3 regions of the Pseudomonas sp. EA_5y_Pfl2_R50 genome follow, and region 1 is predicted to be linked to each of the others. Evidence: predicted binding sites of a transcription regulator. Region 1 holds the regulator's gene; each other region holds the start of a gene.
What was found. The regulator sigma-54, encoded in region 1, starts transcription at its own class of promoters, with help from an activator protein. The targets are predictions, from matches to a motif close to ANTGGCATNNANNTTGCTNT.

Region 1 (2,263 bases):
CAGGTTGGCAATTTGTTCGAGGGCTTTCTTTTTACTGCCGCCCGGCACGTTCACGATGGAACGGCCGGGGGTCAGGATGCTTTCAAGTCGGATCATGGAATGGGGGGTTATCGACCGGTTGCGCCCTGGAGGAGGCTCTGGGTCTTTTCCTTATGCTTTTTGAGTTGGCGATCCAGCTTGTCGGTCAGTGCGTCGATCGCAGCGTACATGTCGGTATCTTCTGCGTTGGCGACCACTTCGCTGCCGGGTATATGCAAGGTGGCTTCGATTTTCTGCTTGAGCTTTTCGACGCACATCGTGACTTGCACGTTGGTTATCTTGTCGAAATGGCGCTCCAGTCGCTGGAGTTTTTCCTCGATATAGGAACGCAGAGGTTGGGTCACTTCCAGTTGGTGTCCACTGATGTTGACTTGCATACAGCTTCTCCTTCGTTGCCAGTGCATAAAGCGGCAGGCCGAAGAGCCTGCCACTGGAACGCTGTAACGTGGCTTACATCAACCGCTTGCGTTCGCTCGAAGGCGCGATCCCGAGGGATTCGCGGTACTTGGCGACGGTGCGGCGAGCCACCTGAATGCCTTGTGCCTCCAGTAAACCAGCGATCTTGCTGTCACTCAACGGCTTTTTCTGATTTTCCGCTGCAACCAGTTTTTTGATGATCGCGCGGATCGCCGTGGACGAGCATTCGCCGCCTTCGGAGGTGCTGACGTGGCTGGAGAAAAAGTATTTCAGTTCATAAATACCGCGCGGGGTATGCATGAATTTCTGCGTAGTCACCCGGGAAATCGTCGATTCGTGCATGCCCACCGCTTCAGCGATGTCGTGCAGAACCAGCGGCTTCATGGCTTCGTCGCCGTACTCCAGAAAACCGCGCTGATGCTCGACGATCTGGGTGGCTACTTTCATCAGGGTTTCGTTGCGGCTCTGCAGGCTCTTGATGAACCAGCGCGCTTCCTGCAACTGGTTGCGCATGAAGGTGTTGTCGGCGCTGGTGTCGGCACGGCGGACGAAACCGGCGTACTGGGCATTGACGCGCAGACGCGGCACCGATTCCTGATTGAGTTCGACCAGCCAGCGCTCGTTGTCCTTGCGCACGATAACGTCGGGGACAACGTATTCGGCTTCGGTGGACTCGATTTGCGAACCCGGGCGCGGGTTGAGGCTCTGCACCAGTTCGATGACCTGGCGCAGCTCGTCTTCCTTGAGCTTCATGCGGCGCATCAGCTGGCTGTAGTCGCGGCCGCCGAGCAGGTCGATGTAATCGCTGACCAGGCGCTTCGCCTCCGCCAGCCAAGGGGTCTTGGCGGGTAACTGGCGCAATTGCAGCAGCAGGCATTCGCCGAGGTTGCGAGCGCCGATGCCGGCGGGTTCGAACTGCTGGATGCGATGCAGGACGGCTTCGATTTCGTCCAGCTCGATGTCCAGTTCCGGATCGAACGCCTCAAGGATCTCTCCGAGGGTCTCATCGAGATAGCCCTGATTGTTGATGCAATCAATCAGGGTAACGGCGATCAGGCGATCGGTGTCGGACATCGGTGCGAGATTGAGTTGCCACAGCAGGTGACTTTGCAGGCTTTCGCCGGCGGATGTGCGGGTGGTGAAGTCCCACTCGTCATCATCGTTGCTGGGCAGGCTGCTGGCGCTGGTCTGGTAGACGTCTTCCCAGGCGGTATCGACCGGAAGCTCGTTGGGGATGCGTTCGTTCCATTCGCCGTCCTCGAGATTGTCCACCGTCGGGGCGGTTTCCTGGTAGGAAGGTTCCTGGATCTCTGTATTAGGCTTCTGTTCGGCGTTGTCGGCCATGGGATCGGAGTTGTCGAAGTCGTCGCCTTCTTCCTGGCGTTCGAGCATCGGATTGGATTCCAGAGCCTCCTGGATTTCCTGTTGCAGATCCAGGGTCGACAATTGGAGCAGGCGGATGGCCTGTTGCAGCTGCGGTGTCATCGTCAGCTGCTGGCCCATTCTCAAGACTAGCGATGGTTTCATGGCAGGGGCTTAACACCTTATTCGCCGGCGCTATGCGCCATCCACTACAGGGCGCCGGAGCGCCAAACTTAAGCAAATTATATGCCTGAAACTGAAGTGTTTGCCTAGAGCGCTGTAACAATTAAGCGTATTAAATACTGCTTGAATCGATACAGCGCACGCACCGCTCACGAAGCATTGTTGTGCTTACAGGCGGAATTCGTGGCCCAGATACACTTCCTTGACCAGGTCATTGGCCAGGATGGTTTCTGCGTCGCCTTCGGCAATCAATTGACCGTCG
Region 2 (2,263 bases), on a different contig from region 1:
GCGGCTGCCCAGGTCGATGGTGCGAACGGTCTTGCCGTCCTTGTCGGTGATGGTCACGGTGCCGCCAGCGATGGACGACGGAACCGTTACCGAACCGGTCAGGCCTTTGCTCGGATCATCGAGCTGTGCAGTGTTGGTCTGCACGATCACGTTGCGCCCCACCAGCGACGACGCCTGCAATGCCTGGGACGAGTTGTAGTTACCGGCCAGAGAACTCACAGTGCTGTTCAGCGTGGTGATGCCTTCCAGGCTGCTGAACTGCGCCAACTGCGCAACGAATGCACTGTTGTCCTGCGGATCGAGCGGGTTCTGGTTTTTCAGCTGGGTGACCAGCAGTTGCAGGAATGCATCCTTGCCCAGTGCTTGACCGCCAGTGGCACTATTGGTCGCCGAAGCGATGCCGCCGGTGGTCGAACTGCTGGTCGTCTTCGACGAGTTGGCCAGGATGTCGTTCATGCTCAGCGAGCTGGTGGTATCGGAAACACTCATGGCAGTCGCCCCTTATTACTGACCGAGGGTCAGTACCTTCTGCATCATGGTTTTGGCGGTGTTCATCATTTCAGCGTTGGTCTGGAAGGACCGGCTCGCGGAAATCATGTCAGCCATTTCTTCCACCACGTTGACGTTCGGGTAGTAGACGTAGCCTTTGGCGTCAGCCGCCGGATGGTTCGGCTCGTAACGCGCTTCGAGGTTGCTCTGGTCTTCGACCACACCGAGCACCTGCACGCCCTGACCGGCCGCATCCTGGCTCTGGAACAGCGAGTTGCTGCCGCTGTTCTGGCCGCCCTGGAACATGGTGGCGAACACCGGGTGACGGGCGCGGTAGGTCTGGTCAATGCTCGACGAGACGGTCTCGGCGTTGGCGATGTTCGAGGCCACGGTGTTCAAACGCGTGGTCTGTGCGCTCATGCCGCTGCCGGCAATGTTGAAAACGCTGGACAGGGACATGGATTACTCTCCGCGCAGGGCTGACACCAGCCCTTTGAATTTGCTGTTGAGCAGGGTGAAGCTGGCCTGGAAGCCGACGGCGTTTTCCGCGTAGTTCGACTGTTCCAGTTGGGCGTCCACGGTGTTCTGGTCGATCGAAGGTTGCATCGGCGTGCGATACATCAGCGATTCGTCGCCGTTGCCCAGACCTTCAGCTTCGATGTGACGGCTGTTGGTCATGTTCAACGCGATGGTGCCGTTGGCGTTTTTCTGGGTCTGTGCTTCCAGCACCTTGGAGAAGTCCAGATCCCGCGCCTTGTAGTTCGGGGTATCGGCGTTGGCGATGTTGTTGGCCAGCACTTCGGCACGCTGGGCGCGGAAGCCCAAAGCCTTTTCGTGAATGCCGAGCGCTTTATCGAAGCTGATGCTCATGTCGGGAACCTTCAGGTGACCGGTTTTTCGTAACTGAGCTTTAGCAAGCGCCGTGCCAAACCGAGAAAACCCCGTAAACCGGGGCTTTGCGGGGAATTGGCAATGCGGCAATGCCAGAAAAGCGGCAACCGGTTTCCGCTGGATGCCGCTTTTCTGCCGCTTGCCTCCCCTCTCACTATCAGCGCCGAACAACTGTGGGAGCGGGTTTGCTCGCCAAGGCGGCGTGTCAGTCGCCAACTGTTTTACTGACAGACCGCTTTCGCGAGCAAGCCCGCTCCCACAGGGGGGTGGTGTTCGTGGAGATCATTCAGGCACAAAAAAACGGCAGGCCTTTGCGGGCCTGCCGTTTTTTGTATTACCGCTGCAATCACTTCGCCTGGTAAATGATCCCCGGGCTGCACTGAACCATCTGATAATGGTCCGGCAACCCGTTCAGCGCTTCGGAAGCGCCAAGGAACAGATAACCGCCCGGCTTCAACGTGCTGTGAATGCGCAACAGAATGTCTTTCTTCACTTCGGCAGAGAAGTAGATCAACACGTTGCGGCAGAACACGATGTCGAACTTGCCCAGCGCCGCGTAGCTGTCGAGCAAGTTGAACGAGCGGAACTCCACCCGGTTCTTGATCGGCGCCTTGATCACCCAGCGTCCCGGCCCTTTCGGGTCGAAGTAACGCTGCAAACGATCGGCGGACAAACCACGACCGATGGCCAGGCTGTCGTACTCGCCGGTCTTGCAGTTGGTCAGCATGCTGCCGGACAGGTCGGTGGCAACAATCTGCACGCCCATCTTCAACTGGCCGAGGTTGCTGCGCTCGAACTCATCAATCGACATCGACAGCGAGTACGGTTCCTGACCCGACGAACAGGCCGCCGACCAGATCCGCAGACGCTGGTTGGGGCTGGC
Region 3 (2,263 bases), on a different contig from region 1:
TCATGTCCGGCGCGATCTTGATCGCCAGCGGCACATGCTTGCCATGACGCAACGCCAGTTCGGCGCGGCGCGTGGCCAGATCGGCGAGCAGTTGCTGGAGCGAGTCACCGAACTGCAGGCTGCGCAGGCCCGGCGTGTTCGGCGAGCTGACGTTGACCGTCACGTAACTGGCGTGGGCGTAAACCTTGTCCAGGCAGATCAGGTAATCGTCGACCGCACGCTCGACCGGCGTGTCGAAGTTCTTGCCGATGTTGATGCCCAGCACGCCCTTGTATTTAGCGGCGGCAACGCGCGCCAGCAGGTTATCCACACCGAGGTTGTTGAAGCCCATGCGGTTGATGATCGCCTCGGCTTCCGGCAGGCGGAAGATCCGTGGTTTCGGGTTGCCCGGCTGCGGACGCGGGGTCACGGTGCCGATTTCGACAAAGCCGAAACCCAGCTGCGCGAAGCCGTCGATGGCCGCGCCGTTCTTGTCCAGACCGGCGGCCAACCCCACCGGGTTAGGAAACTGCAGCCCCATGACCGTCACCGGCATTTTCGCCGGGGCCTTGCACAACATGCCGTTGAGTCCCAAACGCCCACCCGCGCCGATCAGATCCAGCGACAGATCGTGGGAGGTTTCCGGGGAAAGTTTGAACAACAGCTGACGGGCCAGGGTGTACATGGGCGGCGATGACTCGGGCGGCGAAAAGAGGCGGCGATTATAGCCGGGCAACGTCCCGCCGCGCGAGGCGCACGCGCAAATCGCCGCGACTGGCATATGCCTTGCACCTGCCCCGCTATCAGCTCGCAAGCCAATGGCGGCAGGCAAGCAAGGACAATGGCGTCGCCCCGGGTTTTGCCTGCGCAAAGTCCGGGGCGGCGTTTTTTTTCGAGGTGGCGTTGGATGAATGAACCTTCGGTGGGGCCGCTGGCCTGGGTCAATGGCAGCGATGCCCCGGAAAAAAGTGCGATCAATCTCGGCTTCATGGCCTTGAGCGATTGCGCCTCGGTGGTCGTCGCCGCCACCCAGGGCTTCGCCCAGCCCTACGGGCTGACCCTCAACCTCAAACGCCAGTCTTCATGGGCGAATCTGCGTGACAACCTGGTCAGCGGCGAACTCGATGCCGCGCACAGCCTGTACGGACTGATTTACGCCGTGCACCTGGGCATCGGCGGCGTCGCCCCGACGGACATGGCCGTGTTGATGGGCCTGAATCAGAATGGCCAGAGCCTGAATCTGTCGCACGGTCTGCAGACCCTCGGCGTGACCCGTCCTGAAGCGCTGGACCGCCACGTGCACCAAAACCGCGCAAGACTGACCTTCGCCCAGACTTTTCCCACTGGCACCCACGCCATGTGGCTGTATTACTGGCTGGCAAGTCAGGGCATTCATCCGTTGCAGGATGTCGAAAGCGTGGTCGTGCCTCCGCCGCAAATGGTCGCGCACCTGCAAGCCGGGCGGATCGACGGCTTTTGCGTCGGTGAACCGTGGGCGGCCAGCGCAGTGCAGCAGGATCTGGGGTTCACCCTCGCTACCAGCCAGAGCATCTGGCCTGACCACCCGGAGAAAGTCCTCGGCTGCACCCGCGAATTTGTCGAGCAATACCCCAACACCGCGCGGGCACTGGTGATGGCGATTATCGAAGCCAGCCGCTTCATCGAAGAGAGCCCGGAGAACCGTCGCAGCACCGCGCAATTGCTCAGTGCTGCGGACTATCTCGATGCGCCGCTTGCCTGCATCGAACCACGCTTTCTCGGCGACTATACCGACGGCCTCGGCAATCGCTGGCAAGACCCGCATGGCTTGCGCTTCCACGGCAAGGGCGAAGTCAATCTGCCGTATCTTTCCGACGGCATGTGGTTCATGACCCAGTTCCGCCGCTGGGGTCTGCTGCGCGAAGACCCGGATTACCTCGCCGTGGCGCGCCAGGTCCAGCAACTCGAGCTCTATCGCGAAGCGGCCACCGCCGTCGGCGTAGCGGCTTGGGGCACCGACATGCGCAGCAGCCAGTTGCTCGACGGCAAAGTCTGGGACGGCAGCGACCCGGCCGGGTACGCGCGCAGCTTCACGCTGCACGCCCTGAGCGATGACTCTGCCCTTCTCGCCCGCCGCTGACTGGAGACCGCGAACATGTTGCGCATTCTGCTGATCAACGACACGGCAAAAAAAGTCGGCCGCCTCAAGGCCGCGCTGACCGAAGCCGGCTTCGAGGTGATCGACGAGTCCGGCCTGACCATTGACTTGCCGGCGCGCGTCGAAACGGTGCGCCCGGACGTGATT

Region 2: the regulator sigma-54 is predicted to act here: its motif matches at 1,400-1,419, upstream of flgB (flagellar basal body rod protein FlgB).
Region 3: the regulator sigma-54 is predicted to act here: its motif matches at 753-772, upstream of AACY19_RS03075 (CmpA/NrtA family ABC transporter substrate-binding protein).

Annotation. Positions count from the first base shown of each region.
Region 1 is NZ_CAXAPT010000004.1:188,622-190,884, forward strand. Features, by position in the region: gene ptsN (PTS IIA-like nitrogen regulatory protein PtsN) at 1-96, opposite strand, end outside; gene hpf (ribosome hibernation-promoting factor, HPF/YfiA family) at 108-416, opposite strand; gene AACY19_RS08825 (RNA polymerase factor sigma-54) at 490-1,983, opposite strand; gene lptB (LPS export ABC transporter ATP-binding protein) at 2,170-2,263, opposite strand, start outside.
Region 2 is NZ_CAXAPT010000009.1:264,647-266,909, forward strand. Features, by position in the region: gene flgD (flagellar hook assembly protein FlgD) at 1-489, opposite strand, end outside; gene flgC (flagellar basal body rod protein FlgC) at 505-948, opposite strand; gene flgB (flagellar basal body rod protein FlgB) at 952-1,359, opposite strand; gene cheR (protein-glutamate O-methyltransferase CheR) at 1,727-2,263, opposite strand, start outside.
Region 3 is NZ_CAXAPT010000001.1:736,826-739,088, forward strand. Features, by position in the region: gene AACY19_RS03070 (quinone-dependent dihydroorotate dehydrogenase) at 1-664, opposite strand, end outside; gene AACY19_RS03075 (CmpA/NrtA family ABC transporter substrate-binding protein) at 887-2,098, shown strand; gene AACY19_RS03080 (ANTAR domain-containing response regulator) at 2,114-2,263, shown strand, end outside.